Regions from separate parts of the Faecalibacterium sp. i25-0019-C1 genome, predicted to be linked through region 1. Evidence: predicted binding sites of a transcription regulator. Region 1 holds the regulator's gene; the other holds the start of a gene.
What was found. Region 1 encodes NrdR, which represses ribonucleotide reductase genes. Its sites were predicted from a motif close to CACNANATNTNGTG; they were not measured.
Positions count from the first base shown of each region.

Region 2: a site for NrdR is predicted at 10,706-10,719, ahead of nrdD (anaerobic ribonucleoside-triphosphate reductase). Genes of this name have one in related genera too.

Region 1 covers NZ_AP031428.1:1,439,728-1,455,508, forward strand. The annotation lists gene hprK (HPr(Ser) kinase/phosphatase) at 1-697, opposite strand, end outside; gene ACGHUK_RS07205 (Na/Pi cotransporter family protein) at 995-2,782, shown strand; gene ACGHUK_RS07210 (response regulator transcription factor) at 2,779-3,468, shown strand; gene ACGHUK_RS07215 (ATP-binding protein) at 3,465-4,814, shown strand; gene ACGHUK_RS07220 (hypothetical protein) at 4,816-5,787, opposite strand; gene ACGHUK_RS07225 (hypothetical protein) at 5,784-6,584, opposite strand; gene ACGHUK_RS07230 (spore germination protein) at 6,581-8,041, opposite strand; gene ACGHUK_RS07235 (DUF421 domain-containing protein) at 8,120-8,812, shown strand; gene ACGHUK_RS07240 (DUF4363 family protein) at 8,822-9,190, shown strand; gene nrdR (transcriptional regulator NrdR) at 9,243-9,713, opposite strand; gene secF (protein translocase subunit SecF) at 9,752-12,088, opposite strand; gene ACGHUK_RS07255 (aminotransferase) at 12,269-13,552, opposite strand; gene clpX (ATP-dependent Clp protease ATP-binding subunit ClpX) at 13,783-15,105, opposite strand; gene clpP (ATP-dependent Clp endopeptidase proteolytic subunit ClpP) at 15,147-15,743, opposite strand.
Region 2 covers NZ_AP031428.1:2,702,199-2,717,979, reverse strand. The annotation lists gene ACGHUK_RS13430 (DMT family transporter) at 1-485, shown strand, start outside; gene ACGHUK_RS13425 (M48 family metallopeptidase) at 490-1,044, shown strand; gene ACGHUK_RS13420 (lipopolysaccharide biosynthesis protein) at 1,121-2,611, shown strand; gene ACGHUK_RS13415 (alpha/beta fold hydrolase) at 2,793-3,722, opposite strand; gene ACGHUK_RS13410 (AbrB/MazE/SpoVT family DNA-binding domain-containing protein) at 3,747-3,998, opposite strand; gene ACGHUK_RS13405 (hypothetical protein) at 4,143-4,472, opposite strand; gene ACGHUK_RS13400 (glycosyltransferase family 2 protein) at 4,744-5,772, opposite strand; gene ACGHUK_RS13395 (RecQ family ATP-dependent DNA helicase) at 6,023-7,600, shown strand; gene nrdG (anaerobic ribonucleoside-triphosphate reductase activating protein) at 7,677-8,234, opposite strand; gene nrdD (anaerobic ribonucleoside-triphosphate reductase) at 8,393-10,564, opposite strand; rRNA gene ACGHUK_RS13380 (16S ribosomal RNA) at 11,382-12,892, shown strand; rRNA gene ACGHUK_RS13375 (23S ribosomal RNA) at 13,159-15,781, shown strand, end outside.

The DNA.
Region 1 (15,781 bases):
GGTCAAGGCTTTCGCTCAGCTTGACCGCGCCCACGCCGTACACACGGGCCACATTGACGATGCCAATGCCGCGCAGCTCAATGAAGTGGCGGATATTCTCCGGGGCAGTACCCATGATCTGGCGGTTGGACACCTTGCGCAGCTCCACCGCATCATCTGCCACAAGGCGGTGGCCGCGCTTGACCAGCTCGATGGCAAGCTCGCTTTTGCCAATGCCGCTGTCGCCCAGGATCAGGATGCCTTCGCCGTACACTTCCACCAGCACACCATGGCGGGTGATACGCGGTGCCAGTTCAAGATTCAGCACACTGATCAGGCTGCCCATCAGAGTGCAGGTGGTCTCGTTGGAGCGCAGCAGTGCAACACCATGCTTCTGGGCCAGCTCCTGCATCTCCGGGAAGGGGGTCAGTTCTTCGCTGCGGCAGACGATAACAGCCGGCGGCTGCTGACGGAACAGCTGATCCAGCGCTTCGTAGCGTTTTTCCGGTGAAAGGCCGGACAGAAAGTTCATCTCGGCCAGACCCATGATCTGCAGACGCAGCTTATCAAAATAATCATAATAGCCCGCCAGAAACAGACCCGGGCGGTTCACTTCGGCGATCTCCACACAGATCTGATCCAGTTCCTTCGGCGTATAGACAACTTCCATGCTGACACGGTCGGTCAGCGTTTTGAGCGAGACATTGAATGTGCCCATTCTTGTTCCTCCTGTGCTCCCTTTTGCTGCACAGCCCTGCCTGCTGTCAGGTACCGTACAGGATTCCTTCTTATTATTATAATAGAACGATCGGTAAAAAACAATATTGTGCGGGCGGCTTTTTCGCAGCCCGGCAAGAATGCACGCAGCAGCGCAGCCATGTACTGATTTTTTACATTTTTCTTACCTTTACACGGATTTTACATTCCCTCGATTTTGGATTTTACATTGCATCTGTATACTCAAAATCAGGAGAAACACATCAAAAACACGTCAAACAAAAGTGAGGAAATCTTTATGACCATCTTCAATGTCTTTTCCCTGCTTGGAGGTCTTGCCCTGTTCCTGTTCGGCATGGACATCATGGGCAAAGCACTGGAAAAGCAGGCCGGCGGCCAGCTGCAGAAGATCCTGAGCAAGCTGACTGACAACCCCCTTAAAGGCTTTTTCCTTGGCCTGTGCGTCACCGCTGTGATCCAGAGTTCCAGCGCTACCACGGTCATGGTGGTCGGCTTTGTCAACAGCGGCATCATGGAGTTGCATCAGGCCATCGGCGTGATCATGGGCAGCAATGTGGGCACCACTGTTACCAGCTGGATCCTGAGCCTTTCCGGCCTGCAGGGCGACAGCCTCCTCATCAATCTGCTCAAACCCACTTCTTTCAGTCCTTTGCTTGCATTTATCGGCATTTTGCTGTATATGTGTAAGAGTGAGAAGAAAAAAGGCGTGGGCACCATCCTCATCGGCTTTGCCGTGCTGATGACCGGCATGACCACCATGTCTAACGCCGTCCTGCCCCTGCAGAACGAGGCATGGTTCACCAGCCTGTTCACCCGCTTTTCCAACCCCCTTCTGGGCGTTCTGGTGGGTGCCCTTGTTACCGGCATCATCCAGAGCTCCAGCGCCAGCGTCGGCATCCTGCAGGCATTGAGCGCCACCGGCGTGATCACCTACGGCAGTGCCATTCCCATTATCATGGGTCAGAACATCGGCACCTGCGTTACCGCGTTGATCTCCTCTGTGGGTGCCAACAAGAATGCACGCCGTGCTGCCATGGTCCATCTGTACTTCAACATCATCGGTGTGACCATCTTCCTTGTCGGCTTTTACGGCCTGAATACGGTCTGCCACTTTGCTTTTGTGAACACCACCATCGAGGCATGGGGCATCGCTGTGGTGCACTCGGTGTTCAATATCGTGGCAACGCTGGTGCTGCTGCCCTTTGCAAACCTGCTGGAAAAGCTGGCCATCCTCACCATTCCGGATTCGCCGGAAAAGGAAAGCTTTGCGCTGCTGGATGACCGCCTGCTGAACACCCCTGCCGTGGCTGTGGAGCGTGCACGCTCTGCAACTGCTGAAATGGCAGAGCTTGCCCGTGTGGGCGTGATGCAGGCCATGAGCCTGACTCATGATTGGAACGACACACTTGCGCAGAAAGTCCGCGAGGAAGAGACGCAGGTAGACCGTTACGAGGACGCTCTCGGTACCTATCTCGTCAAGCTTTCCAGCCGTGAGCTGAACCATGCCGACAGTCAGAGCGTAAATACCCTGCTGCACACCATCAGCGATTTTGAGCGCATCAGCGACCATTCCGTAAACCTGATGGAATCCGCCGAAGAGATGCACACCAAAGAAATCCAGTTCTCGCAGGATGCCCGCGACGAGCTGCAGGTGCTGGAGGATGCGGTGCAGGATATTCTGAACCGCACCACTGATGCTTTCCGCAAGGGTGATCTGCATCTTGCCAGCAAGGTGGAACCGCTGGAAGCCGTGGTCAACGAGCTGGTACGTGCCATCAAGGCCCACCACATTGCCCGCCTGCAGGCCGGCAGCTGCTCCATTGAATATGGCTTTGTGCTGGACGACCTGCTGACCAACTATGAGCGTGTGTGCGACCACTGCAGCAACGTAGCCGTTGCACAGATTGAGGTTGCACAGGACAGCTTTGATACCCACGCATACCTCAACGAGCTGCGTCACGGCAATGACACCAAGGAAAGTGAGGAATTCCATCGCCGTCTTGACCGTTACCGTGAACGCTATCTCTTCCCTGAAAATCAATCTGCGGAGGATTTTGACAAATGATCTATATTGTTGAAGACGATGCCGCCATCCGGGAGCTGGAACAGTATGCCCTGCAGTCCAGCGGATACGAAGTGACCAGCTTTGAAAGCTCTGAGTCGTTCTGGCAGGCCATGCACGCTGCAGAGCCGGAACTGGTGATCTTAGACGTGATGCTGCCCGGTGAGGACGGTTTTTCCATCCTGAAAAAGCTGCGCAACACCCCTTCCCTGCGCAGGCTGCCCATCATTATGGTCACGGCTAAGTCCAGCGAGCTGGACACCGTGCGCGGGCTGGACTGCGGCGCAGATGATTACATCTCAAAGCCTTTTGGCATCATGGAATTTTTGAGCCGGGTGCGCGCCGCCTTGCGCCGCTCGGCTCCGGAAGCACGTCCCAACGTACTCAGCTTTCACGAGATCCTGCTGGACAATGCCCGTCACAACGTGACTGTAAGCGGAACGCCGGTGGAGCTGACCTACAAGGAGTACAGTCTGCTGCGCCTGCTGCTGGAGAACGCCAATCTGGTGGTGACACGCGAGACCATTCTGCAGGTGGTGTGGGGCACCGACATTTCGGTGGAGAGCCGCACTGTGGATATGCATATCCGCACCCTGCGCAAAAAGCTGGGGGATGCCGGCAAATACATCTGCACTGTGCGCAAGGTGGGTTACAAGCTGACCGATGAAGAGGAGGCCGGTGAAGAATGAAGCTGCGCAGCATGGAAGAAAAGATCAGCTACCGCCTGTTCCTGATGGGCTTCCTTGGTCTGCTGTTCACGGCGGCGCTTTGCATCTTTGTTTTTCACAAGGCATTCACGGCTCAGGCATGGACCAGCCTTGAGCGGGAAGCCGATCTGGTAAGCGCCGGTTATGATCTGGTGCAGGACCCGCAGCAGCTTTCGTCCTTTGTTACCAATGATCTGCGCATCACCCTGATCTCGCAGGACGGCAGCGTGCTATTTGAATCTGCTACCGATCAGCCCATGGAGAACCATCTCTCCCGCCCGGAGATCCGTCAGGCCATGACCGAAGGTGTGGGCCGGGACATCCGCGACTCCCAGACCATGGGCTACGAGACCTATTACTATGCCGTACTGTTGCCCAACGGTGAGATTTTGCGCATGGCACAGGATGCAGAAACGGTCTGGTCTATTTATGATTCGACCCTGCCTGCCATCGTGCTGAGCTGCGTTGCACTCATGCTGGCCGCCGCTGTGCTGGCAGCTCTGCTCACCCGTGCATTGGTCTCCCCTGTGCTGAGCATGACCGAAGATCTGGATCATATTCAGGACAATGTTCCCTATAAGGAGCTTGTCCCCTTTGCCGAAAGCATCCACTCTGACCGCATCCTCCGTGAGAACAATGAAAAGATGCGGCAGGAGTTTACTGCCAATGTCAGCCATGAGCTGAAAACCCCGCTGACCAGTATTTCCGGCTATGCGGAGCTGATCGAGACCGGCATTGCAAAGCCTGAGGATGTGCCGGGCTTTGCCCAGAAGATCCATGTGGAGGCCAGCCGTATGATCCAGCTGGTGAACGATATCCTGCAGCTTTCCAGTCTGGACAACGCCAGCGAAGCCGGTTCTGAGCCGGAGATGGAGACAGTGGATCTGCTTACCGTTGCCAAGGACTGCGTAGAGCGCCAGAAGCTGAATGCCCGCCGGGCTTACATCTCACTGAACTGTCTGGGCGAAAGTGCTCTTGTGCACGGCAACCGTGCCCTGCTGGACGAGCTATGCCAGAACCTGTGCGATAATGCGATCCGTTATAATCGTCCCGGCGGTAAGGTACAGATCACCACAGCCTGCAGCCGCGACGGACACTGCACCCTGACTGTGGCCGATAACGGCATCGGCATCCCGAAAGAAGCACAGTCCAGCGTGTTTGAGCGCTTCTATCGTGTGGATAAGAGCCGCAGCAAGGCTACCGGCGGTACCGGTCTGGGCCTTGCCATCGTCAAGCATATCGCACGCATCCACAACGCACGTATCAAGCTGGAAAGTCAGGTGGATGTGGGCACTACCATTACTGTCACCTTCCCCACTGCCAACTGAATCACATCGGTAAAAATCTCACGTCTGCCTGCAATTGCGGGCAGGCGTTTTTTATTGTGATCTTTTCTCTGCCCACACCGTTCTGCAATGCACTGCGCTGCTGCAGATGCACAAGGTCGATGCCCTGCTGCCAGAAAGACTGCACCGTCTGCGTGCACAGTTCTGCCAGCTGTTTGCACTGTGCGGCGCTGGGCTGCGGCGTATCATAGCTGCGCTGACAGTCCAGCCGCAGACTGGCAGTTTCTTCCCGCAGGGTGACAGACACGCTGCATCGGCGGACCGTTACCGGCTCACCTTCCAGCCAGAAAGTATGCACGCCTCCCATTTCCAGCAAAAGCCGCGCTGTTTCCGCCTGCCGGGCCTCCAGCTCAATGCTGTTTTCCACTCGCCAGAGGATGCTTGTATCTGCAAGTGCCACTTCCTGTTTCTCTGCCCGCAGCTGCGGCAGAAGCATTCCGTCCTGATACTGGTAAAGCCTCGGCATCTGGTCTGTGCACTGCTTGAGCAACTCAAGCAGTTTGTTCGGAAATTCCTGCTTTTCCGCTGGAAGTTCCTCCAAAAATCCATCGTCCATCTCCAGCACAGAAACTTTTGCCGATACCCTGCCCTGCCTGTTTTCCAGCACCGTACGCTCATACGCTGCAAGCAGCTCTGCCGATGCATTTTGATCGATCAGCAGATAATCGCACAGGCGGTAATCCGCCTTTTGCGGCAGTTGCTTTTGAGCCGCCGCCAGCGCTTTTGCCAGCGTGTCCGCCTGCGCCAACTGCAGCTGCACAGCCCCAGAAGCCTCGGATGCATCGGCGGCGGCTTCCGGAGCCTGATACAGCAGCCCTACGGTGATGGACTGTTCCTTCTGAGCAAGATACAGCGCACGAACCATGCTTTTTTCGGTGGTCTCGCAGCGCAGAAAAATCAGGCACCACCCGATCAAAAGCATCGCACTGAGAGAGCGCAGTTTCTTCTGCTTCATTTTGCCGCTCCTTTCCCGCACTGCACCGCGCGCTGCCACACGGTACGCACTGCCGCGCAGAGAAAGCCGATGCGGAAGATCGCGCAGGTGAGCCAGATGAGCAAAAGCAGCGCATCCATGCGGGAGAAAACATCTGCGCTCCATGCCCGCAGCAGTTCCTGTGCCGGGTAATCCGCTGCGCCAAATACGAGGCACATCCCGGCAGTAAGACCCGCCTGTGCCAGAAAGGTGAGCCATGGCAGCCAGGACATGCTGCGCGGCTCTTCATAACCTGCAAGAAGCGGCCAGAACAAATACTCCGCATACAGCGGAACACGCGGCCAGCGGGCCAGTTGCACAGCATCTGCCGTCAGCAGGTGCGCCCAGTCCATCTGCCCGGCAAGCCCTGTCAGACAGACCAGCCCACCCAGCAGCACGAACCACCACAGCACCCGTGCCGGAGCATCCCAGCCGGAAGGCGGAATACACCACCCTGCCCAGAGCAAAAGCGGCAGCAGGCCGATCAGCGCCATGGAGCGGAACTCCTGCTGGCAGATGTTCTGGGCCTGCATTACGGTTCCAAACAACTCTGCCAGAAACCATGCTCCTGCGGAAAACAGCCAGACCCACTGCATGGCTGCCCGCTGCCAGCAGGCAGAGAACACCCCACTGATGCATGTGAGCAAAAGAGCCTGAACCGCTCCATGAATAATCATCCCACGCGGAGAGATACCGGTCTGCATTTCTTCTGCCAGCGCAGCTGTCCACACGCTCAGTGCCAGCACGGGAGCAGAAAAGCCTTTCTGTTTTTGCATCATTTTCCCTCCCGTTTCTGCCAGATATTAAAGTCGTGCGCTGAAAGACGGCGGTAGTTGCGGCGGATGATGCCATCCTCTGCCATGGGCCGCTGCGGGAACGGATGCTCCGCCAGATATGGCACCTGCAGGCAGGCTGTGCCGGAAAGACTGAGCAGAACTGCAAAAAAAGCCCCCGCAAGGCCCACCGGCCCGGCAAGACCTGCAGCCAGCACCACGCCCAGACGCAGCAGCGTAGCAGGCTCGTACAAAGAGGGCGTGACGAACACTGCGATGGCCGTGATGCTTGCCACAAAGATCACCGGCGTGCTCATAAGCCCGGTGGCAATGGCAGCATCGCCGATGATCAACGCGGACACCAGACTGACCGAATGCCCCAGCGACTGCGGCATCCGCAGACCTGCTTCCCGGATGACCTCCAAAATGAGTATGACCAGCAGCATTTCCGCAAACAGAGGCAGCGGTGTGGCCTTCTCCGCCGCTTCGATCTTGTACAGAAGCTGCGGTGGGATCAGCTCCGGCAGGTAGACCGCCAGACAGACGAACACACCCGGCAGAAATACTGTGAGGTAGAACGAAACATATTTGAGGATGCGCAGAAAAGAGGAAAACACGGCGGTGGATGCATAATCGTCCAAGCACTCAAAATTTTCGCAGAAAAGAGCCGGAAGCACCATGGCAGAGGGACTTCCGTTGACCAGCACCACGATCTTGCCCTCACAGATCTTTGCCGCCGCCACGGCAGGCCGCTCGGTGTAGCTTACCGGCGTGAACAGCCGCGCCCTGCCCGGCAGCAGCCACGGCACAAAGTAACTGGAATCCAGCAAAAGCTCCGGCTTTGCAGCGGCAAGCGCTCTGCGCACACGGATCACCATGGCGGAGTCTGCCTTGTTTTTGCAGTAGCAGATGGCGTATTCCGTTTGCATTTCGGTATCGGCCTGCGCCACCTCCTGCACCAGATGTTCGGTACGGATGAGCCGCCGCAGCAGGCTCAGATTGACCCGCAGCAGGTCGGCAAAGCCTTCGCGGGAGCCGCGCAGATTGCCCTCACCGGAAGGCTCGTCTACCGAGCGGAACTTCAGTCCCTGCACCGAGAAGGCAATGCCCTTTGCGCAGCCGTCCAGCAGTAAGACCGCCATGCCTGCCGTCATTCGTTTGATCAGATCAGCCAGATCTGTTACCGGCTCACTTTCTGCCGGAAAGGCTGAGCCGTGCAGGATCAGCTCAAATACCTGCGGCCCGGTGCAACGCTGGCCTGCCTGCTGCGGCGGTGCCTGACGGCTGGCCGCATCCAGTAAAAGCTCCCACAAAGAATCCAGGCTTGCCATGCCGTCAAACAGCAGGATGCTTCCCCTGCAATGATAAATCGTGATCTCCTTGGCATAATAATCCGCAGAGGTGCCAAACATTTTGTCCAGCACCGCAAGATTTGCCGCAAGGCTCTGTGATAACTGCCGCATCCAACCACTCCTTTGCACAGCAGTATGCCCGGCTGCAGCGGCATCCATTCCGCCAGAAACGACAGGAGGTCTTGTTACTTGAAGCTTCTGATCTGCCGCACTATCATCATTTATCTGTGCGTTCTGTTTGCCATGCGGCTGATGGGCAAGCGCCAGCTGGGCGAACTGCAGCCCGAAGAACTGGTGTCCACCATTCTCATTTCCAATCTGGCATCCATCTCCATTGAATCGGAAGAGGTGCCCATCACATCCAGCCTGATTCCGCTGTTTCTCATTGCAGCGCTGGAACTGCTGGGCTCCGTGCTGAGCTTCCGCAGCCAGAAATTCTTCAACTTTCTCTCCGGCAGACCCAAAACGGTGATCTTGGACGGGCAGATCGATCAGAAAGCCTTGCGGATGCTGCGGCTGACCACAGCTGACCTGATGGAAGCGCTGCGCGGTAAAAATATTTTTGACCCACGGGAGGTCTCCTACGCGGTGATCGAGACGAACGGCACCCTTTCGGCAGCACTGCGGCCAGAAAAAGAGCCAGCCCGTCTTGCTGACCTGCAGCTGAAGGTGACCCATACCAACGCCACCATTCCCTTTGTGTTGGACGGACAGGTGCTGGAAGACAACCTGCGCTGGTGCGGCAAGGACCGCGCGTGGCTGGAACGCACGGCGCAGGCCAACACCCTGCTGCCGGAAGAAATTTTGCTGCTGATCGGCAACGAGACCGAGGATTATTTTTTGCTAAAAAAAGAGAACCGCCGTGCCGGCGGCTCCCATTGAGGTGAGCGGATGAAGCGGATCTATGCATGTATCGCCATTGTGGGCGTACTGTTGAGCGTGGCCTTTTACAGCAGCTGGAAGGTGCAGAGCTTTGCGGATGTGATCTCGGCAGACCTTGACACCGCCGCCGAAGCCATCCGCAATGCCGACTACCCTGCCGCCCGGCAGGCGCTTGCTGATGGTGCCGACCGGTGCGACCAAATGCGCACCAAAATGAACCACCTGCTGCGCACAGCAGATTTTACCGAGCTGGAAGCTGCGCTGCGGGCGGCGGACGGACACCTGGAAATGGGTGCCCCAGAGGAAGCCTTTGGTGAGCTGCGCCGCGCACAGGTACAGGTGGAAACACTGGAATGGCTCTCGCACCGGCTGGTATAAACAAAAACACCGGCCCTGCCCCATTGGGCGAAAGCCGGTGTTCTGATGCGAATTATTTCTGTGGTTCCTTGCGGTCGCCCATCAGCTTTTTCAGCTCATTGAAAAAACTTTCCACGTCTGCAAACTGACGGTAGACCGATGCAAAGCGAACATATGCCACTTCGTCGATCTTTTTCAGTTCCTGCATGGTCAGCTCACCGATGCGCACGCTGGGGATCTCACGGTCGTAGGAGCTGAGCAGCGTCTGCTCAATGCTGCTTACCGCACGCTCCAGCGATTCGTAGCTGACTGGCCGCTTGGCGCAGGCACGCACCATGGCGTTGAGCAGCTTCTGCCGGTCGAACGGCTCACGGGAGCTGTCCTTTTTGATGACCACAAGCGGAACAGTCTCCACGACCTCATAGGTCGTAAAGCGCATATGGCAGCTCAGGCATTCGCGGCGGCGGCGGATGCGCTCACTGTCTTCGGTGGGGCGGGAATCGATCACTTTGGATTCCTCGGCTCCGCAATAGGGACACTTCATGTTCTGTTCCTCCTGTCCGGTCTGACCGGGCTGTGTTTTTAGGCTTTGGTCTTGGGCTTGCGCTCACTCCACAGCACCCACGCAGAGGTGGAAACGCACAGCGAAGTGTACACGCCGCTGATCATGCCCATCATCAGCGGGAACGCAAAGGTAAAGATGCTGTCCAGACCATACAGCTTTGCCACGATGCACATAACGCCCAGCGCCATCACCGTGGTAATGGTGGTGATCAGGGTGCGGCGGGCGGACTGGTTCACCGAGTGGTTCACCAGCTCTTCAAAGGATGCCTTTTTACCCATCAGGGTGCGGTTCTCGCGGATACGGTCGTAGACCACAACGGTATCGTTGATGGAGTAGCCAAGGATGGTAAGCATGGCTGCAATGAAGTTGCCGTCCAGCGCGGTGCGCAGCAGCACAAAGGTGCCAAACACCACCATCAGGTCGTTCACAAGCGCCAGCACTGCCATCATGCCGCCGGTCAGGCCGCCGATGTTCTTGAAGCGCAGGGCGATGTACAGCAGGATCAGCACCAGTGCAAACACCACGGCAACCAGACTCTTCTGCAGGAACTTGGTGCCCATGGCAGCGCTGACGTTGCTTAGCGACAGCTGTTCAAAATTGTTGTCCGGGCAGCTTTCGTTCAGGCTGTCCAGCAGCTTGGCCACCTGCTCGGTAGTCACTGTTTCGGTACCGGGCATCGAGATTTTCAGGGTCTGGCCACCGGTAGCAACATTCTCGCCGGTCTGCAGGGTCAGGCCGTTATTCTCCAATGCAGAGGATGCAACCTTCTGCACATCCGACATGGTAAAGCTGCCCTCGTAGCTCAGGGTGATCATGGCACCGCCGGTGAACTCGGTATCCAGATGGACACCCAAAACCACTGCGCACAGCACGATGGCTGCCATCAGGCAGGAGGAGATCGTCAGGAAGCGCTTGCGCAGGCCCACAAAGTCGATGGGCTTCTTCTCGGTTTTTTCCTTGCCGGGCTTTTCAGCGCCGTAAAGCCAAGGATTGCGCAGTGCCTTGATGGATGCCGCACCGCGGATCATCACACGGGTAGCAAACACGCCAAACACAAAGTTCAGCAGCACGCCGGTGAGCAGCGTGTAACCGAAGGCATAAATAGTGCCTGCGGTGGAGGGGCCAAAGGCAAAGAACACAAAGTGGAGTGCCTTTGCAAACATGCCGTCCGAGGGGCCAAAGGCACCCATCAGCACGATGGCCACGATGACGATGGTCACGTTGCCGTCAACGATGGGGGTCAGGCCGCGGGCAAAACCGCTCTTGAGCGCGCCATCCAGAGACTTGCCGTTTTTCAGCTCTTCCTTGATGCGTTCTGCCGTGATAACATTGGCATCCACGCCCATGCCGATGGCAAGGATGATGCCTGCGATGCCGGGCAGGGTCATGGTAAAGCTTTCAAACACCGGGAAGTAGCCGGAAACGAACGCCAGCGTTGCTGCCACCTGACCAGCCAGTGCAATACATGCAAGGAAGCCCGGCAGACGGTACAGCATCGTCATGAACACCACGATCAGTGCAAAGGCGATCAGGCCGGCCAGAACCATGGCGCTCAGGCTGTTCTCGCCCAGACTGGGGCTGACGGTGGAATAGCTGTCCACCGTCAGTGCAAAGGGCAGTGCGCCGGAGTTGATCTGGCGGGCCATCTTGACGACCTGCTCCTGCGTGAAAGGATTGGAAGCCGAGCTTGTAATGATGGCAGAGCCATCGGTAATAGCGGTGTTGACCGTGGCCGTGCTCACGTTTTCATCGTCCAGCCAGATGCTGATGGTGCCGCCCGATGCAGCCAGCTTTGTGGTAGCATCGCCAAATGCCTTGGCACCGTCATCGGTGAACTTCAAGGAGACGAAATATTCCGAAGCACCGCCATTACTGACGGGGCCATACTGAGCTGCGGCGCTCTCGATCATGGAGCCGTCCAGGATCAGCTCACCGTCCGCACTGCTTCCCTCGCGGAAGGTCAGATAGGCGGTGGTGCCGATCTCATCGATCGCAGCTTCCGGGTCAAAATCTGTCTCACCGGACTGCCACGGGAATTCCAGGATCAGGCTGTCGGAATTGTTGTCCACATACAGCTCATAGTCGGTCACGTTCAGCGCCACGAGACGGTTCTCAATGACGAGCTGGGCTGCTTCCAGCTGTTCTTCGGTAGCATCGTAGCCATCCGACGGCACAAAGGTGACGTTGACACCGCCCTTAATATCCACACCGAAGCGGATATCCTTTGCACCTTTGATATAGGTCGTGGTCGTATCGCCGTACTTGGCATACACACCGAAGAACGCAGTATACACAAATACCACGATCAACAGCACTGTGGCGATCAGATGCCATGCTTTTCCTTTTGTTTTCATAAAATTCAGGGAACCTCCAAAAGCAGCAGTTCTTGCAGCTGCCGCCCGTATTCTAGTGCGGACCGCCTGCTCCGGCGGGCCTTATCATTTCCGCAAGGGGGCCGTCGTGCCGGCTTTCTTGCGACAAAACTCCCCTGACGGCCCAGACGGGCCGCACAGAGGAGATAAAATCAAAAAATGTTAGTCTGCCTTGTCAGCCAGCAGTTTTTCTGCCACAGCCAGACGCACACAGATGCACAGCAGTTCGGAAGCGGTTTCCACCTCGTCCAGACTGGGATAGGTGGGCGCAATGCGCAGGTGAGAATCCTCGGGGTCCTTGTGATAGGGATATGCAGAACCGGCACCGGTCAGGGTCAGGCCCGCATCCTTGCACAGACCCGCCACGCGCTTTGCACAGCCGGGCATCACATACAGGCTGATGAAGTAGCCGCCCTTGGGGTCCGTCCAGTGGGCAATATCCCCGCAGGGGATGAGGTTGTTCTTGAATGCGGTCTTGACGGCATCAAAGCAGGGCACCAGACGACGACGGTGCTTTGCCATGTGGGCCAGCACACCTTCCTTGTTCTTCAGGAAGCGGACGTGGCGCAGCTGGTTCATCTTGTCGTAGCTGATGATCATGACCGAGAAGCGCTTGCAGATATACTTCATGCTGCTCTCGCTGCAGGCAATGGCAGAGACACCTGCGCCCGGGAAGGTGATCTTGCTGGTGGAAGTGAACATGAACACACGGTTTTCGTTGCCGTACTTTTTGCTCTCGTTCAGCAGCACCGGAGTCTCGATGATCTCATCGGTCAGGTGATGGACGATATAGGCTTCATCCCAGAAGATCTTGAAATCAGGCGCAGCGGTCTTCATCTTGGCAAAACGCTCGATGGTCTCATCGCTGTAGGTGTAGCCATCGGGGTTGGAATACTGCGGCACACACCAGATGCCCTTGATGTCAGGATCCTCGGCCACCAGCTTTTCCACAATGTCCATATCCGGGCCATTGGGGGTCATAGGCACGCTGATCAGCTCAAAGCCAAACTCCTCGGTAATAGCAAAGTGACGGTCATAGCCGGGCACCGGGCAGAGGAACTTGCGCTTCTCCACCTGAGACCAGGGGCACGGAGACTCCGGGAAACCGAACACATAGCCGATATTGACGAGGTTATACATCAGCTGCAGGCTGGAGTTGCCGCCCACGAACACTTCCTCCGGCTTTACGCCAAAGACATCCGCAAACAGCACGCGGGCCTCCTGCAGGCCTTCCAGCTCGCCATAGTTGCGGGCATCCGTGCCAGCATCGGTGGTATAGTCATTCATCTTCAGCAGGTCCATAGCCAGATCCATCTGGTGAGGGCCGGGCTTGCCGCGGGCCATATTCAGCTTGAGGCCCTTGGCCTGAAATTCTTTGTACTTTGCCCCAAGCGCTGCCTTTTCGGCAGTGAGTTCATCACGATTCATTGCAAGATAATTTGCCATTGAAAACACACTCCTTTATCGTACTTCCTGTTACCCATAGCGCCAGAGCGGCATTTTGCGGAGCATTCCTGCCAGGGAGCGTTCCCCATGCCATTCCAGACCTTAATATTATAGTACATTTTGCCCTCGGAAACAAGAATAATAAAGCAAAAAGCCCTGCCAAAAGCAAAAAGCTTTTGAAACAGAGCTTGAATGCCGGGTCTTTGCTCCCCTGCTGTACGCTAAAAGCGTCAGCTCAGAGCGGCCTGATTTTTATAGCGCTTGCGCACCGCGCCGTATTCCAGATGTGCTTCGCCGCCTTCCACGGTATCTTCATCCACAGTTACGCGGATGATGGTAGCATCGGTGGGCACCTCGTACATGATGGGCAGCAGAATGCTTTCCATCACGCTGCGCAGGCCGCGGGCACCGGTCTTGCGCTCGATCGTCTTGCGGGCAATGGCGTGGAGTGCTTCATCCGTGAAGTTCAGTTCCACATTATCCATGCTCAGAAGTTCCTTATACTGCTTCACAAGGCTGTTGCGCGGCTCCTTGAGCACGCGAACCAGAGCGTCCTCGTCCAGATCGTCCAGCACGGTAATGACCGGCAGACGGCCGATCAGTTCCGGGATCAGGCCGAACTTGACCAGATCGTGGGGCTCCACCTTGCGCAGCAGAGCCTTCTCCGCTTCGCTGGAATTATCCTTCAGGCTGCTGCCAAAGCCCAGTGCGGACTTATCGGTGCGGCGCAGGATATACTTATCCAAGCCATCAAATGCACCGCCGCAGATGAACAGGATGTTGGTGGTGTCGATCTGGATGAACTCCTGCTGCGGGTGCTTGCGGCCGCCCTGCGGAGGAACATTGCTCACAGTGCCCTCCAAAATCTTCAGCAGAGCCTGCTGCACGCCCTCACCGCCCACATCGCGGGTGATGGAGGGGTTCTCACTCTTGCGGGTGATCTTGTCGATCTCGTCGATATAGATAATACCGATCTGTGCCTTCTGCACATCAAAATCCGCTGCTTGGATCAACTTGAGCAGAATGTTCTCCACATCCTCGCCCACATAACCGGCTTCGGTCAGGGTGGTGGCATCGGCAATGGCGAAGGGAACGCCCAGCATTTTTGCCAGAGTCTGTGCCAGCAGGGTCTTGCCCACGCCGGAAGGACCCAGCAGCAGCACGTTGGACTTCTGCAGCTCCACATCGCTGCCCTTGCCGCTGAGGATGCGCTTGTAGTGGTTGTAGACCGAGACGGCCAGCACACGCTTTGCCTCGTCCTGACCGATCACATACTGATCCAGACCTTCCTTGATCTCGGCCGGGGTCAGGATGTTGATATCCAGATTGTCCGCAGGCTGGATGTGTGCACGGTTTGCACCGCGGGCCGGTCGGGCGCTTTTGGGCTGATCCGGCTTGTCGGAAAGCAGGTCGTGGCACAGGCCGATGCATTCGCTGCAGATATTGACACCGGGGCCGATGATCATACGCTCCACTTCGTCCTGATGCTTTCCGCAGAAGCTGCAGACCAGATCCTTTTCGTTTTTGTCTCTGCCGGAATTGTTATTTGCCATAGCTGTTTTTCCTTATCCTGGGTAAATTAAATGTCGGCGGCTCAGCGGTGGGCAATGACCTCATCGATCAGGCCGTATTCCTTTGCCTGCAGTGCGGACATATAGTTGTCGCGCTCGGTATCCAGCTGGATCTTTTCCAGCGGCTGGCCGGTGTACTCGCTGAGCATGTGGTTCATCTTATCGCGGATATACACCATGTGCTCGGCATGGATCTTGATATCGGTGGTCTGGCCGGAAAGGCCGCCACCCTGCCCGCCGATCAGCGGCTGATGGATCAGAATTTCCGAGTTGGGCAGTGCAAAACGCTTCCCCTTGGTGCCGCTTGCCAGCAGGAAGGCACCCATGGAAGCTGCCATGCCCATGCAGATGGTGGAAACATCGCACTTGATATACTGCATGGTATCGTGGATAGCCATGCCGGCGCTGATGGAGCCGCCGGGGCTGTTGATATACAGGCTGATGTCCTTGTCCGGGTCCTGCCCTTCCAGATACAGCAGCTGTGCCACAACAAGGCTGGCGGAGGTATCGTTGACATCCTCGCTCAGAACGATGATGCGATCGTTCAAAAGACGGGAGAAAATATCATAGGAACGCTCGCCATGGGACGACTGTTCCACAACGTAAGGAACAAAACTCATAAAGTTCGCCTCCTGAAATGGAATATAGTATTTGCAAA
Region 2 (15,781 bases), 1.3 Mb from region 1:
ACCTGCTGTGCATGAAAAACGGCTTTGGCAGCATCGAGTCCAGCGACTGGCTCCTGCTGAGCTGCGCAGTGCTGTTCAGCTTCCAGATCATTGCGGTGGACCACTTTTCCCCGCAGGTGGACGGCGTGCGGCTGAGCCTTGCCGAGTTTCTGGTGGTGTCGGTGGAAAGCACCGTTGCGGCTCTGCTGTTCGAGACACCTTCCGCAGCGCAGTTCGCGGAGAATGCGCTGCCGATCCTCTACTGCGGCATCATGTCCAGCGGCGTGGCCTACACCCTGCAGATCCTGGGCCAGCGAGATCTGAACCCTGCCATTGCCAGCCTGATCATGTGTCTGGAAAGCGTGTTCAGTGCGCTGGGCGGCTGGATGCTGCTGCACCAGAACCTTTCTGCCCGGGAAGTCTTTGGCTGCGTGCTGATCTTTGCTGCTGTGGTGCTGGCCCAGCTGCCGCTGGAAATGTTGCACCGGGCAAAAAAGACTACCTGACCTCATGGCGGGCAGAAAGCAGGAGACACAGCTGCGCACGGCAGGCGGCATCCAATACGAGCTGACCCGCAAACGGGTCAAGAACCTGAACATCCGTGTGCGGGAGGATGGCACCGTGGCGGTGAGCATCCCCCTGCGGACAAGTGCAGATGCGGCAGACCGCTTTGTGGCCGCACGCGCCGACTGGGTGCAGCAGGCCCGGGAACGTGCCATGCGGCGCGCAGCGCAGGAAGCGCGGCCTCTGCCGGATAAGGAAACAGCGCTGGCCTATTTTACGGCCATGAGCGATAAGGTCTACCCGGCCTTTGCCGGAGTGCTGGGCGGGCACAAGCCCGTCATCAAGGTGCGCAGCATGACCAGCCGGTGGGGCGTGTGCTTTATGGCAAAACGGCAGATCACCTTTGCTTTGCAGCTGTATCATATGCCCCCGGCGGCGCAGATCTATGTGGTAGTGCATGAGTACTGCCACTTTTTGCAGCCCAACCACAGCCCGGCCTTCTGGGCCGAGGTGGCAAAGCTGCTGCCGGACTGGAAAGCCCGGCGGGCGCTTTTAAAGTGACTAAATAGTGGGAAAGCGGATGCGGGCGGTCACAGACCGGCCCGCATCCGAATTGTAAAACAGGAGGGAAGTTCCCTTGGAAAACGAAAAAAAGTCCGGCGATAAATATTCAAAGCTTGCCGGCAACACATTGATCTTTGCAATTTCCAGCTTTTCGTCAAAGCTGCTCACCCTGATCGTCCAGCCGTTCCTTACCTATGCAATGGCGGAGATCTCCGATCTGGGCCTTTCCAAGATCCTGAGCCAGTACGCGAACCTGCTCATCCCGTTCGTGTCCATGGGCATGTCCAACGCCATCATCCGCTTTGGTCTGGACAAGGGCAACAGCGAAAAACAGGTGTTCACCAACGGCCTGCTGACCATTCTGGGCGGCTTTGGCATTCTGGTGCTGTGCTGGCCCATTGCGCAGTTCCTGCCCGATATGGCACAGTACGGCCTGCTCATTTACATCTATGTGCTCATGAGCTGCCTGCGCACCCTGTGCACCCAGTTCGTGCGCAGCCGCCAGTGGAACAAGCTGGTGGCCGTGGACGGCGTGCTGTGCACCGTGGCCACCATGGCTTTCTACGTGCTGTATCTGGTGGGCTTCAAGTGGGGTGCCAACGGCTACCTGCTGGCCATCATCAGCGGCGACCTTTCCAGTGTGCTGTTCCTGATGTTCACCGGCAAGCTGTGGAACTATGTGGAGCTGAAGGGCATCAACAAGGATCTGTGGAAGCAGATGCTGCGCTTCTCGCTGCCCATGATCCCGGCACAGATCAGCTTCTGGATCATCAACGCATCCGATCTGTTCTTTGTGCGTGAGATGTGTAACGGTCTGGACGGCCGCGACGGCAATGCATGGAGCGGCCTGCTTTCCACCGGCTATTTCCTGCCCACCATCCTTACTACGCTGGGCTTGATCTTCTACGATGCATGGCAGCTTTCCGCTGTGACCGAGGAAGAGGGCCGCGCAAAGTTCTTTACCAAAATTTTCCGCACCTATTCCAGTGTGCTGTTCTGCTGTGCCGCCGGCATCATCTGGCTGTGCCGTCCGGTGATGCACATTATGAAGTCCAACTACTACTACGCATGGCACTTTGTGCCGTTCCTTGTGCTGGCTTCCACCTGCAGCTGCTTCAACCAGTTCATGAACAGCGTGTATGTGGTGAATAAAAAGTCCGCCCGCAGCATGATCACCATGATGGCGGGTGCTGTGAGCAACTGCATCATGAACTACTTCTTCATCAAGTGGTGGGGGCCTGTGGGCGCTACCTATGCGTCCTTCCTTGGCCTTGCGCTGGTGTTCACCCTGCGTGCCATCGATGCCCACCGCATGATCGGGATGCAGGTACATCCGGGCCGCGTGCTGGTGAACGCCGCCGCGCTGGTGATCGAAGCCTTTGTGCTGCTGGCCGAAACGCCGCTCTACGGCCTGTGGACCGGCATCATCACGGCGCTGATCATCCTGTACAACTTTGCCGGTGTGTGGGCCATGGCCCGTGTCCTGCTGCCCAAGCTTCTGGGCCGCCGCGGCAAGGCGCTGGTAAATGTGATCGACGGCTGGATCGCACCCAAGAAAGCATAACAGCATAACTGAAAATAAACGCAGAAAGTCCCCGGAACGCTGGTTCCGGGGACTTTTTCAGCAATCGGGAAAACTTTCAGTGCCGGGCATTTTTGCCGGTCAGGCTGGCAAAAGCGCCGCCAGCCATTAGGGCAAAAAGTACCGCCATTCCTCAGAATGACGGTAAAACGGATGCGGCAGATCAGGCCAGGTGCTTTTCCAGCCAGCTGCCGATATCTTCAAACACTTCCTGATGGTTCGTTTCCACCAGCAGTTCATGCCGGGCACCGGGGTACAGCTTGCACTCAATGTTCTGCACACCGGCATCTTTCAGGCTCTGGATGGCGCGCTGCACGCCCTTGCCCTGTTCGCCCACCGGGTCGGCATCGCCAGCCAAGAACAGCAGCGGCAGGCCTTTGGGCATCTTTGCAAGGAACGCCGGGTCGTGCAGGCGCAGGATGCCGCTGAACATGCTGTAGTAGGCGTTCAGCGTAAAGGTAAAGGTGCAGCGTTCGTCGGCCAGATATTTGTCCACCTCGGCCTGATCGCGGTTGAGCCAGTCGTGGGTGGTACGGCCCTCCAGCCCTTTGTTGTAGCCCATAAAGGACATGTTGGCCACGAACTTGCTGCGGTACTGCCAGCCATGAAAGACCGCCAGCACCCGGCAGAGGGTCTTGGCAAACTGCACCAGTGCCTTGGGCTGGAAGCCGGTGCCCATGATGATGGCTCCGTCCAGCTCATGGCCGTATTCGCACAAATACTGCCGGGCATAGAACGAACCCATGCTGTGGCCCAGCAGGAAATAGGGTACCCCCGGGTACAGCTCTTTGGTGCGCACGGTCATGGCGTGCAGGTCGGCCAGAACGGCGCGGTTGCCGTCCGGCTCGGCAAAGTAGCCGTAGTCCGCTTTGGTGCGGATGGAGCCGCCGTGGCCCAAATGGTCGTGGCCGGTAACAAGAATGCCCCGCCCGGCCAGATATTCCGCCAGCGGCTTGTAGCGGTCAATAAATTCCACCATGCCGTGGGACAACTGCAGAACCGCCTTTACTTCACCCTCCGGCACACAGCGGAAGGCATGCAAAGTCCGCCCCGGCACAGTGGACGGGACGGTGAAATCGATCATCTGGCTCATAGCAGAGCCTCCTTTTTGTGTGTTTTACAGTGCACCGATCTTGCGGCGGCAGGCCGGGCAGATGCAGTAGCCCGCAAACTGCACCGAAGACTCGTCCACCTCGCCGCAGAAATCGCAGCTGCCGGCGGGCCGATGCTTTTTGAGCACGATGGAGTCGCCATCCACAAAGATCTCCAGTTTGGTGTCAGTGTCCAGATGCATACTGGTGCGCAGCTCCTTGGGCAGAACGATGCGGCCCAGCGCGTCGATGCCGCGGACGATGCCGGTACTTTTCATAGTATACCATTCTCCTTTATCCTTTTCCTGTGATAGCCAGTCTGTGACACAATAGGAAAATTGTTCCAGTGGCGCTATGCTCAGTATACAAAAAATAACAGGGTTCGTCAATGATTGCGTGACATTTCGACAAAAAACAACCTTTTATGCAACTTCTTCCGGCTTGTTCTCCACACGGGCGCTGGTGCGTCCCTCGGGACGGATCTCTCCAGCGGCAGTCAGTGCGATCTTGGTCAGCGTGGGGCCTGCCAGCTCATACACCAGCACCGAGAACAGCACCACGCTGCGCACCATGTGGCCGTCCGAGAGCTGGGCGGCTGTGGCAGCCATGCCCAGTGCCACACCGGCCTGCGGCAGCAGGGTGATGCCGAGGTACTTCTGGATATCATCACTGCAGCGGGCCGCGCGATCAGCGAAAGGGAAGAACGAAAAGGGAGAACGCAGCGCAGCCAGAAAAAACGCATATACGTCCAATATACTATCCGCCCAGACAAAAAGCAACCGGAATATGGAGCCCCGGCAAAGAGCTCCGGTCGGGCAAATAAAAGAAACTCCTTCCGTCATCGCTGCGCGATGCCACCCATTCCCCTTCTGGCACTTTCGTGCCACCTCCCCCGGCCGGGGGAGTCTTTCTCACGGAGGGAGGCTCTGGCGAGAAGGAGAGGTGTTCCATTCTGCCAAAGGCTCCCTCTTTGAGGGAGCTGGCACGGCGTAAGACATGACGGAAGGAGTAAATTTCAAACAATCAGTTGAACTTGAAGACCTTGCGCAGCTGGCGGTACACGCCCAGAGTGAGCTTGTCGCCGCCGGGGAACTTCAGGTCGGTCAGACCGCCCAGATTGTAGCGCACGGCACGGTAAACACCGGTGCTTACGTGGCCCTTGAGGTACTGCCACAGCCCGGTGCGCTTGGCCTTTGCCTCGTCGCTGCCGTCCAGCAGCAGGAAGATGTCGCTTACGGCCATCATCACGGACAGATAGTGCACCATGTAAGCGTGCAGACGTTTCTGATCCTTCAGCTCATCCAGATTCTGACAGTCGATCATGTGCCGGGTGACCCGCAGCTGCTGATCCACCCGCTTGACCATGATGCTCTCGTTCACGCTCTGGTCGGCACGGCCAATGAAGTAGCGGTACAGATCCAGATCCATGTAGTACATGCTCTTGACATAGGGCAGGGGCTGGTAGACAAAAATGTTGTCCACATAGAAGGTGTGCTTGGGCAGCACCATGCCGCACTTGCGCAGCACCTCGGTGCGGTACATCACCGAGTGCATCAGGATGTTCTGATCCGGGCGGAAGTGGCCCACATGGGTCCAGTTGAACAGGCGGTTCTGGGGGAACACGTTGGTGTAGCGCACGGTCAGGGTGGTGCTGTCCTCCACATGCTCGTACACATAGTTGCAGATCATCATGTCCGGCGCGGTGCCGCGGGCCACCAGAGTGGTCAGGCGGGCCAGAACCTTTTTCAGGGCATCGGTGTCCAGCCAGTCATCGCTGTCCACTACCTTATAGTACAGGCCGGTGGCGTTGCGGATGCCCTGATTGACGCCCTCACCGTGGCCGCCGTTCTCCTGATGGATGGCCTTGACGATGGTGGGATATTTGGCGGCGTACTCGTCGCAGATGGCGGGGGTATCGTCCTTCACGGAACCGTCGTCCACAAGGATGATCTCGGCCTGCTCTCCGGCAGAAAGCAGGGTCTCGACGCAATGGCGCATATATGCCGCCGAGTTGTAGCACGGAACGGCAAAGGTGATGAGTTTCTGCTGCATAAGATGATTGCTCCTTTTTCTATCAACAGTCGGCGCACAAAAAAACGCCGGACATGGAGTTATGTGCTCCTATTATATCATTTTCGCGCCTGAAAAGCTATCATTTGCAAAAAAATTACCTTTGACATTTCGTGCTTTTTGCCGAAAAAACGGCTCTGCACCTGCGCAAAAGCCCGGCTTTTGTGGTATACTGATATGGTTTTGAAGACATTGCGCAGAAAAAAACCTATTCTATGATACGGAGGGACCCATGGAAAACCCGCACTCGATCTTAAAAAAGGTATTCGGCTACGACAGTTTCCGCCCGGGGCAGGAGGACATCGTCCGGCGGCTGCTTGCCGGGCAGGATGTACTGGCGGTGATGCCCACCGGTGCGGGTAAATCCATCTGCTATCAGGTGCCGGCGCTGCTTTTGCCGGGCATCACCATCGTGGTGTCGCCGCTGGTCAGCCTGATGAAGGATCAGGTGGGGGCACTGGTACAGGCGGGCGTGGCGGCGGCGTTTCTGAACAACAGCCTGAACGATAACCAGAAGGCCCTGATGCTGCGCCGCGCTCGGGAGGGCTGGTACAAGATCATCTATGTGGCACCGGAGCGGCTGGAAATGCCGGGCTTCCAGCGGTTTGCACAGGAGCGGGAGATCAGCATGGTGACGGTGGACGAGGCCCATTGCATCAGCCAGTGGGGACAGGACTTCCGACCCAGCTACCTGCGCATCAAAGCCTTTGTGGACAGCCTGCCCAGCCGTCCGGTGGTGGGCGCATTCACGGCCACGGCCACCGCCCATGTGCGGGACGACATCCGGGAACAGCTGGCCTTGCAGAAGCCCTACGAGGTGACCACCAGCTTTGACCGGCCCAACCTCTATTTCGAGACCCGGCGCGCCCTGCCCAGCCAGAAGCCGAAGGAGCTGCTGGATCTTGTGCTGAAAGAGGGTGACAACGCGGGCATCGTCTACTGCAGCACCACAAAGCAGGTGGATGAGACTGCCCGCCTGCTGCAGAGCCGCGGTATCCGGGCTGCGGCCTACCATGCCAAGCTGGACGCGGATACCCGGCGGAAGAATCAGGACGATTTCCTCTATGACCGGGTGCAGATCATGGTGGCGACCAACGCCTTCGGCATGGGCATCGACAAGCCCAACGTGCGGTTCGTGATCCACTACAATATGCCCAAGGATCTGGAAAGTTATTATCAGGAAGCAGGCCGTGCAGGCCGCGATGGACAGCCCGCCCGGTGCACGCTGCTCTATTCCGGCACCGATGTGCGCACCATCCGGTTCTTTATTGAAAAGGAGATGGAGGCAGACAACGGCCTGCCCGCCGATGTGAAAGCCGAAGCTGCCCGCAAGGCCGAGGAGCGGCTCAAGTACATGACATTCTATTCCACCACGCAGGACTGTCTGCGGGGATTTCTGCTGCATTACTTCGGCGAAGCTGCACCAAAGAAATGCGGCAACTGCTCCTGCTGTCTGGCCGCAGAGCAGGAAGCGCAGCTGCAGGTGGAGTATTCCCGGCGGCGCGCGGCGGATAATGCCCGCCGCCTGACCGAGAAGCCGCGCCGCACAAAGGCGGTGGCAGGCGAGCTGAGCGAGTTTGACGAAAAGCTGCTGAATGCCCTCTATGCTCAGCGCAAGCGGCTGGCCGGAAAGCAGAATATCCCGGCCTTTATGGTGTTCAGCGATGCCACCCTGCGGGAAATGGTGGAGAAGAAGCCGCTGAGCACCGATGAACTGCTGAATATCAGCGGTGTGGGCGAGAAGAAAGCCGCCCGCTACGGCAATGCCTTCCTGCGCATCATCGAGGATGCCGTGGGCAGCAGAGAGTAAAACAAAAAAGAAAGCGTCCAGTTTTCCACACGTTCCGTTCAGGAAGTGGAAAACCGGACGCTCTTTTCTGTTATGTTTATTTTTCCATGGTATGGGTGGCGAATACCTTTTCGTCCTCCCACCACACGGGCTGACCGGCGGCAAGGGTCTTTTTCACATCCAGAAGACGCTGGTTGCTGCTGCCGCGGAACCGCAGGGAGATATCGTGCTTTGCCTGCACGAACTCGCCGTCCACCAGCACATCCAGCAGGCTCAGCAGCTCGTCGGTGGCTTCACACCGGGCAAGACTTGGCTCTTTGCCGGTCAGTTGCTCCCAGGTGTAGCCGGAATAGCACCACACCGTTTTGTTGGGGTACAAGGCCTTGAAGTTGCGCACGAAGGGCAGCAGTTCCCGCTGATTTTCCGGCTCCATGGGTTCGCCGCCCAGCAGCGATAGGCCCGCGATATAGTCCGGCTGGCAGGATGCAAACACCTCGTTGCGGGTGGGTTTGTCGAAGGGCTGGCCATAGTCAAAGTCCCACGCCACGGCGTTGAAGCACCCCGGGCAGTGGTGGCGGCAGCCGGACACGAACACGCTGGTGCGCACCCCCGGGCCGTTGGCAATGTCATAGTATTTGATGGTTGCGTAGTTCATAATATGATTCCTGTACTTTACAAAAAAATGGAAGCCTGCCGCTGCGGCCCTTCCGGTGAAAATACGTTTGGAGCGGCCCGCAGGCCGCTCCAAACGTGAAATAGAAAAAATTTTCCGCTGTTATGCCCAGAACGGAGTGGAGGGCATTTGAATCGTAATTATAGATGCAGCACGCGGTCCTTGATCTCCTGCGTGCGGCCCTGATTCCAGAACTGGGTGCCGATATAGCCACAGGTGCGGCGGGCAACGTTCAGCTTGTTCTGGTCGCGGTTGCCGCACTTGGGGCACTCCCACACCAACTTGCCGTCATCCTCCACGATCTTGATCTCGCCGTCATAGCCGCACACCTGACAGTAATCCGACTTGGTGTTCAGCTCCGCATACATGATGTTGTCATAGATGAACTGCAGCACACTTATGACGGCTTCCAGATTGTCCTGCATGTTGGGCACTTCCACATAGCTGATGGCACCGCCCGGGGACAGGCGCTGGAAGTCGGATTCAAACTTCAGCTTGGTGAAAGCATCAATCTGCTCCGACACATGCACATGGTAGCTGTTGGTGATATAGTTCTTGTCGGTAATACCGGGCACGATGCCAAACCGCTTCTGCAGGCACTTGGCGAACTTGTAGGTGGTGGATTCCAGCGGGGTGCCGTAGAGGGAGTAGTCGATGTTCTCGGCCTTTTTCCATGCGTTGCACTTGTCGTTCATGTGCTGCATCACGCTCAGAGCAAAGGGCTTTGCACCGGCATCGGTGTGGCTCTTGCCAGTCATATACTTCACGCACTCATACAGACCGGCATAGCCCAGACTGATGGTGGAGTAGCCGCCGAACAGCAGCTTGTCGATCTTTTCTCCCTTTTTCAGGCGGGCCAGTGCACCATACTGCCACAGAATGGGAGCGGCATCGCTGGGAGTGCCCAGCAGCCGCTTGTGCCGTGCCTGCAGTGCGCGGTGGCACAGGGCCAGACGCTCGTCGAAGATCTTCCAGAACTTCTCAAAGTTGCCCTTGGAGGAGAGTGCCACATCCACCAGATTGATGGTGACAACGCCCTGATTGAACCGGCCGTAGTACTTGGGCTTGCCGGTCTCGGGGTCCACATAGGGGGTCAGGAAGCTGCGGCAGCCCATGCAGGTGTAGCAGTGGCCTTCGCCGTTTTTGTCCACCTTGAGCTCCAGCATCTTCTTTTCGGAGATATAGTCGGGCACCATGCGCTTTGCAGTGCACTTTGCGGCCAGCTCGGTCAGATAATAGTAGGGAGTGCCGGGGCGGATGTTGTCCTCTTCCAGCACATAGATCAGCTTGGGGAAGGCGGGGGTGATCCACACACCGGCCTCGTTCTTCACGCCCTGATAGCGCTGGCGGATAGTCTCCTCAATGATGATGGCAAGGTCTGCCTTCTCCTGCGGATTGCGCGCCTCACCCAGATACATGAACACGGTGATAAAGGGGGCCTGACCATTGGTGGTCATCAGCGTGACCACCTGATACTGGATGGTCTGCACACCGCGGTTGATCTCGCTGCGCAGGCGGCGCTCCACGATCTCCTTCTTGCGCTCGGCAGAAACGTCCAGACCGGCCATTTCCACTTCTACCTCAGCGGCGATCTTTTTGCGGGAGACATCCACAAAGGGGGCGAGGTGGGTCAGGCTGATGCTCTGGCCGCCGTACTGGTTGGATGCCACCTGTGCAATGATCTGGGTGGCGATGTTGCAGGCGGTGGAGAAGCTGTGAGGCTTTTCAATATAGGTGCCGGAAATGACGGTGCCGTTCTGCAGCATGTCCTCCAGATTCACCAGATCGCAGTTGTGCATGTGCTGGGCAAAGTAGTCGGAATCGTGGAAGTGGATCAGACCCTCCTGATGTGCCTTGACGATCTCCGGGTCCAGCAGCAGACGGGCGGTCAGATCTTTGGAGATCTCACCGGCCATATAGTCGCGCTGCACGCTGTTCACGGTGGGGTTCTTATTGGCGTTCTCCTGCTTGACCTCTTCGTTCTGGCACTCGATCAGGCTCAGGATGCGCTCATCGGTGGTGTTGGTCTGGCGCTTCAGGCTCTGCACATAGCGGTAGGTGATGTAGTGCCGGGCCACATCATGTGCCTTGATGTCCATGAGCTGGTTCTCCACCATATCCTGCACTTCTTCCACGCTGACGGCGCGGTTCAGCGCCTGACACTGGTCGGTAACAGCAGCGGCGATCTGGGTGATCTGGTCCTTTGTCAGACGGCTCTGGCCGCTCACAGAATCGCTGGCCTTAGTAACAGCGGTGATGATCTTGGTGATATCAAAGGGGACCTCTGCACCGTTGCGTTTGATGATCTTCATCGGCTCTCCTCCTTAACAAATAAAGCACAGTGTGAACGGGTACCTCTTACAATAAGAGATACCCGTTTTGCGCACACGATATCCAACAAACTGAATGTAGCTCTATTCTATCACTATCTAGTGGCAAGTCAAGGAAAATACCACTACATTTTGCGTTTTGGAGTTTTAGCCAAAATTCATGGATAATTTTCAGGATAAAATCTGAGCCAAGACCTCTTGACAACGCACACCTGTTTCCGAGGTGTAATATCGCAAAATATTATACGGCGAAAGCTTTATAATACATTATATAAGCAAAGAGAAAGGGCATTCGTGCCAAGCTGCACCAAAGCAACTGCGGCGTAGTTTTTCCTGCGGCCTGCTGCTGTTTTGGGGTGCACGCAAAAAAGAATGAAAAAATCTGTCAAAAAGTGTTGACAAGGAGGCGGGGGGTGTGGTATTATACTTGAGCGCCAAGCGCTGAGGCAAAAGAATGACTTCCGAAGCCTCAGCAGGAAGCCCTTGAAAAGAACCAATAGACGCTGAAAAGTTCCAGTTTGTTCTGAGAAACTTCTTAGATGTCCAAGTTCAGAAAGTTCAAAAGCTTCTAAAAAATAAGGCTTGACAAAAAACCACCTCGGTGGTAAAATAAACAGGTCGTCAGCCGCAAGGCTGAGGCGCACAGGACCTTGAAAATTGAACAATATCGAAAAACTTGTAAGGAACCTTTTAAGTGTTTGGAAAAACACTAAAAACAATTCCAAAAGTAATTCACACAGGACGCAAGCGATTGCGTGCTGAGCGAACAAGATTTAACACTTTTAAGTGATAAATATCATTTATAAAGAGTTTGATCCTGGCTCAGGACGAACGCTGGCGGCGCGCCTAACACATGCAAGTCGAACGAGCGAGAGAGAGCTTGCTTTCTCGAGCGAGTGGCGAACGGGTGAGTAACGCGTGAGGAATCTGCCTCAAAGAGGGGGACAACAGTTGGAAACGACTGCTAATACCGCATAAGCCCACGGTGCCGCATGGCACAGAGGGAAAAGGAGTAATCCGCTTTGAGATGGCCTCGCGTCCGATTAGCTAGTTGGTGAGGTAACGGCCCACCAAGGCGACGATCGGTAGCCGGACTGAGAGGTTGAACGGCCACATTGGGACTGAGACACGGCCCAGACTCCTACGGGAGGCAGCAGTGGGGAATATTGCACAATGGGGGAAACCCTGATGCAGCGACGCCGCGTGGAGGAAGAAGGTCTTCGGATTGTAAACTCCTGTTGTTGGGGAAGATAATGACGGTACCCAACAAGGAAGTGACGGCTAACTACGTGCCAGCAGCCGCGGTAAAACGTAGGTCACAAGCGTTGTCCGGAATTACTGGGTGTAAAGGGAGCGCAGGCGGGAAGACAAGTTGGAAGTGAAATCTATGGGCTCAACCCATAAACTGCTTTCAAAACTGTTTTTCTTGAGTAGTGCAGAGGTAGGCGGAATTCCCGGTGTAGCGGTGGAATGCGTAGATATCGGGAGGAACACCAGTGGCGAAGGCGGCCTACTGGGCACCAACTGACGCTGAGGCTCGAAAGTGTGGGTAGCAAACAGGATTAGATACCCTGGTAGTCCACACCGTAAACGATGATTACTAGGTGTTGGAGGATTGACCCCTTCAGTGCCGCAGTTAACACAATAAGTAATCCACCTGGGGAGTACGACCGCAAGGTTGAAACTCAAAGGAATTGACGGGGGCCCGCACAAGCAGTGGAGTATGTGGTTTAATTCGACGCAACGCGAAGAACCTTACCAAGTCTTGACATCCCTTGACAGACATAGAAATATGTAATCTCTTCGGAGCAAGGAGACAGGTGGTGCATGGTTGTCGTCAGCTCGTGTCGTGAGATGTTGGGTTAAGTCCCGCAACGAGCGCAACCCTTATGGTCAGTTACTACGCAAGAGGACTCTGGCCAGACTGCCGTTGACAAAACGGAGGAAGGTGGGGATGACGTCAAATCATCATGCCCTTTATGACTTGGGCTACACACGTACTACAATGGCGTTAAACAAAGAGAAGCAAGACCGCGAGGTGGAGCAAAACTCAGAAACAACGTCCCAGTTCGGACTGCAGGCTGCAACTCGCCTGCACGAAGTCGGAATTGCTAGTAATCGTGGATCAGCATGCCACGGTGAATACGTTCCCGGGCCTTGTACACACCGCCCGTCACACCATGAGAGCCGGGGGGACCCGAAGTCGGTAGTCTAACCGCAAGGAGGACGCCGCCGAAGGTAAAACTGGTGATTGGGGTGAAGTCGTAACAAGGTAGCCGTAGGAGAACCTGCGGCTGGATCACCTCCTTTCTAAGGAGTCAGGCGAAAGAGCGACATCGAAGATGGAGATCTTTCGGACAGGTAACAAACAAGCAGAGTAGATATTGTTCGATTTTGAGGGCCCTGAAAAGGGAACTCAAAGACGTACCTTGAAAACTGAATAATAACTGCGAAACAAAGATTATAGTAAGTTCTTTTTTAAGAAATATTACAATTTCAAAAGGAAGGGTAACAATAATCTTCGTTGGCAAGAGAGAATCAAGAGGATACCAAATGTTCCAAGAGAACGTTTGAAAGGTCAAGCGAACAAGGGCGCAGGGCGAATGCCTTGGCACTGGGAGCCGATGAAAGACGTGATAAGCTGCGATAAGCTTCGGGGAGCTGCAAATAAGCATTGATCCGGAGATTTCTGAATGAGGAAACTCACCTGGGTTCATACTCAGGTACGTTATACTGAACTTTAAAATAGGTATATCGAGGGAACCGCCTGAACTGAAACATCTAAGTAGGGCGAGGAAGAGACATCAAACGAGATTCCGTAAGTAGTGGCGAGCGAACGCGGAAGAGGGCAAACCGAGAGTAGAAATACTTTCGGGGTACGGAGCGCATTTAGGACTTAAGTTGTTAACCGAACGGCATGGGAAGGCCGGTCAGAGAGTGTGAGAACCACGTAGGTGAAAACGACAAGAGCCGAGCGAATTCCAGAGTACGGCCAGACACGTGAAACCTGGTCGGAATACGGGGGGACCACCCTCCAACCCTAAATACTACCCAGTGACCGATAGCGTATAGTACTGTGAAGGAAAGGTGAAAAGCACCCCGGGAGGGGAGTGAAAAAGAACCTGAAACCCTGTGCCTACAAGCACCTAGAGCGCGTCAAAGCGTGATAGGGTACTTTTTGTAGAACGGTCCGGCGAGCGATTGTATGCAGCAAGGTTAAGGACTTAAGGTCTGGAGCCGAAGCGAAAGCGAGTTTGAAAAGGGCGTTAAGTTGCATATAATGGGCCCGAAACCGGGTGACCTACCCATGGTCAGGTTGAAGTGGAAGTAAAATTCCATGGAGGACCGAACCGACCTCCGTTGAAAAGGCGGCGGATGAACTGTGGGTAGCGGAGAAATTCCAATCGAACCCGGAGATAGCTGGTTCTCCCCGAAATAGTTTTAGGACTAGCCTCAAGTTAGATACCTGGAGGTAAAGCACTGAATAGCCTAGCGGCCGAGAGGTTAGCGAAGCTTATCAAACTCAGAATGCCAGAGTATTGATGCTTGGGAGTCAGACAGTGTCAGATAAATGTCATTGTCAAAAGGGAAACAGCCCAGATCTACAGCTAAGGTCCCAAAGTCAGGTTAAGTGGAAAACGATGTGAAGATACGTAGACAACCAGGATGTTGGCTCAGAAGCAGCCACTCATTCAAAGAGTGCGTAATAGCTCACTGGTCGAGCGTCTTTGCGCGGAGAATTTAACGGGGCTAAACCTGACACCGAAGCTTAGGCAGCATGTTTACATGCTGGGTAGGGGAGCGTTGTATACGCGGTGAAACAGTAGCGCAAGCGGCTGTGGAGTGTATAGAAGTGAGAATGCCGGAATGAGTAGCGCGAATGCAGTGAGAATCTGCATGGCCGAAAGCCTCAGGTTTCTGGAGGAAGGTTCGTCCGCTCCAGGTTAGTCGGGAGCTAAGGTGAGGCCTAACGGCGTAGCCGATGCACAGACGGTAGAGATTCCGTCACCACCAAAAGAGTTAAACACAGGGACACATATGAAGTCTCGGAGCCGGGTGTTGGTTCCGGTAGCGATCGAGGGAAGTTAGTACCGAAGTCTGAGATGGAAGATGGCGAGAAAAGCTGTGTGAATTTCTGCGGTGCCCGTACCGCAAACCGACACAGGTAGGTAGGAAGAAGATTCTAAGGCCAACGGGAGAAGGGTTGTTAAGGAACTCGGCAAATTGACCCCGTAACTTCGGGAGAAGGGGTGCTGCAGCAATGCAGCCGCAGAGAATCGGCCCAAGCAACTGTTTACCAAAAACACAGGTTTGTGCTAAATCGAAAGATGACGTATACGAGCTGACGCCTGCCCGGTGCTGGAAGGTTAAGAGGAGATGTGCAAGCATTGAATCGAAGCCCCAGTGAACGGCGGCCGTAACTATAACGGTCCTAAGGTAGCGAAATTCCTTGTCAGGTAAGTTCTGACCCGCATGAAAGGCGTAATGATTTGGGCACTGTCTCAACAGCCCGCCCGGCGAAATTGTAGTACCGGTGAAGATGCCGGTTACCCGCGACAAGACGGAAAGACCCCATGGAGCTTTACTGTAGCCTAATATTGGGTTTCGATGTTGCATGCACAGGATAGATGGGACACTGGGAAGCAGGTGCTTTGGCGCTTGTGGAGTGGCCGTTGGGATACCATCCTTGCGATATTGGAATTCTAACCTGCGCCTTTGAATCAAGGCGGGGGACATTGTTAGGTGGGCAGTTTGACTGGGGCGGTCGCCTCCTAAAGAGTAACGGAGGCGTTCAAAGGTTCGCTCAGCTTGAACGGAAATCAAGCAAAAGAGTGCAAACGCAGAAGCGAGCCTAACTGCGAGACTGACGGGTCGAGCAGTAACGAAAGTTGGAGTTAGTGATCCGGTGGTATGTGAGTGGAAATGCCATCGCTCAACGGATAAAAGTTACCCTGGGGATAACAGGCTGATCTCCCCCAAGAGTCCACATCGACGGGGAGGTTTGGCACCTCGATGTCGGCTCATCGCATCCTGGGGCTGTATTCGGTCCCAAGGGTTTGGCTGTTCGCCAATTAAAGCGGTACGCGAGCTGGGTTCAGAACGTCGTGAGACAGTTCGGTCCCTATCTGTCGTGGGCGCAGGATATTTGATGGGAGCTGTTCCTAGTACGAGAGGACCGGAGCGGACGTACCTCTGGCG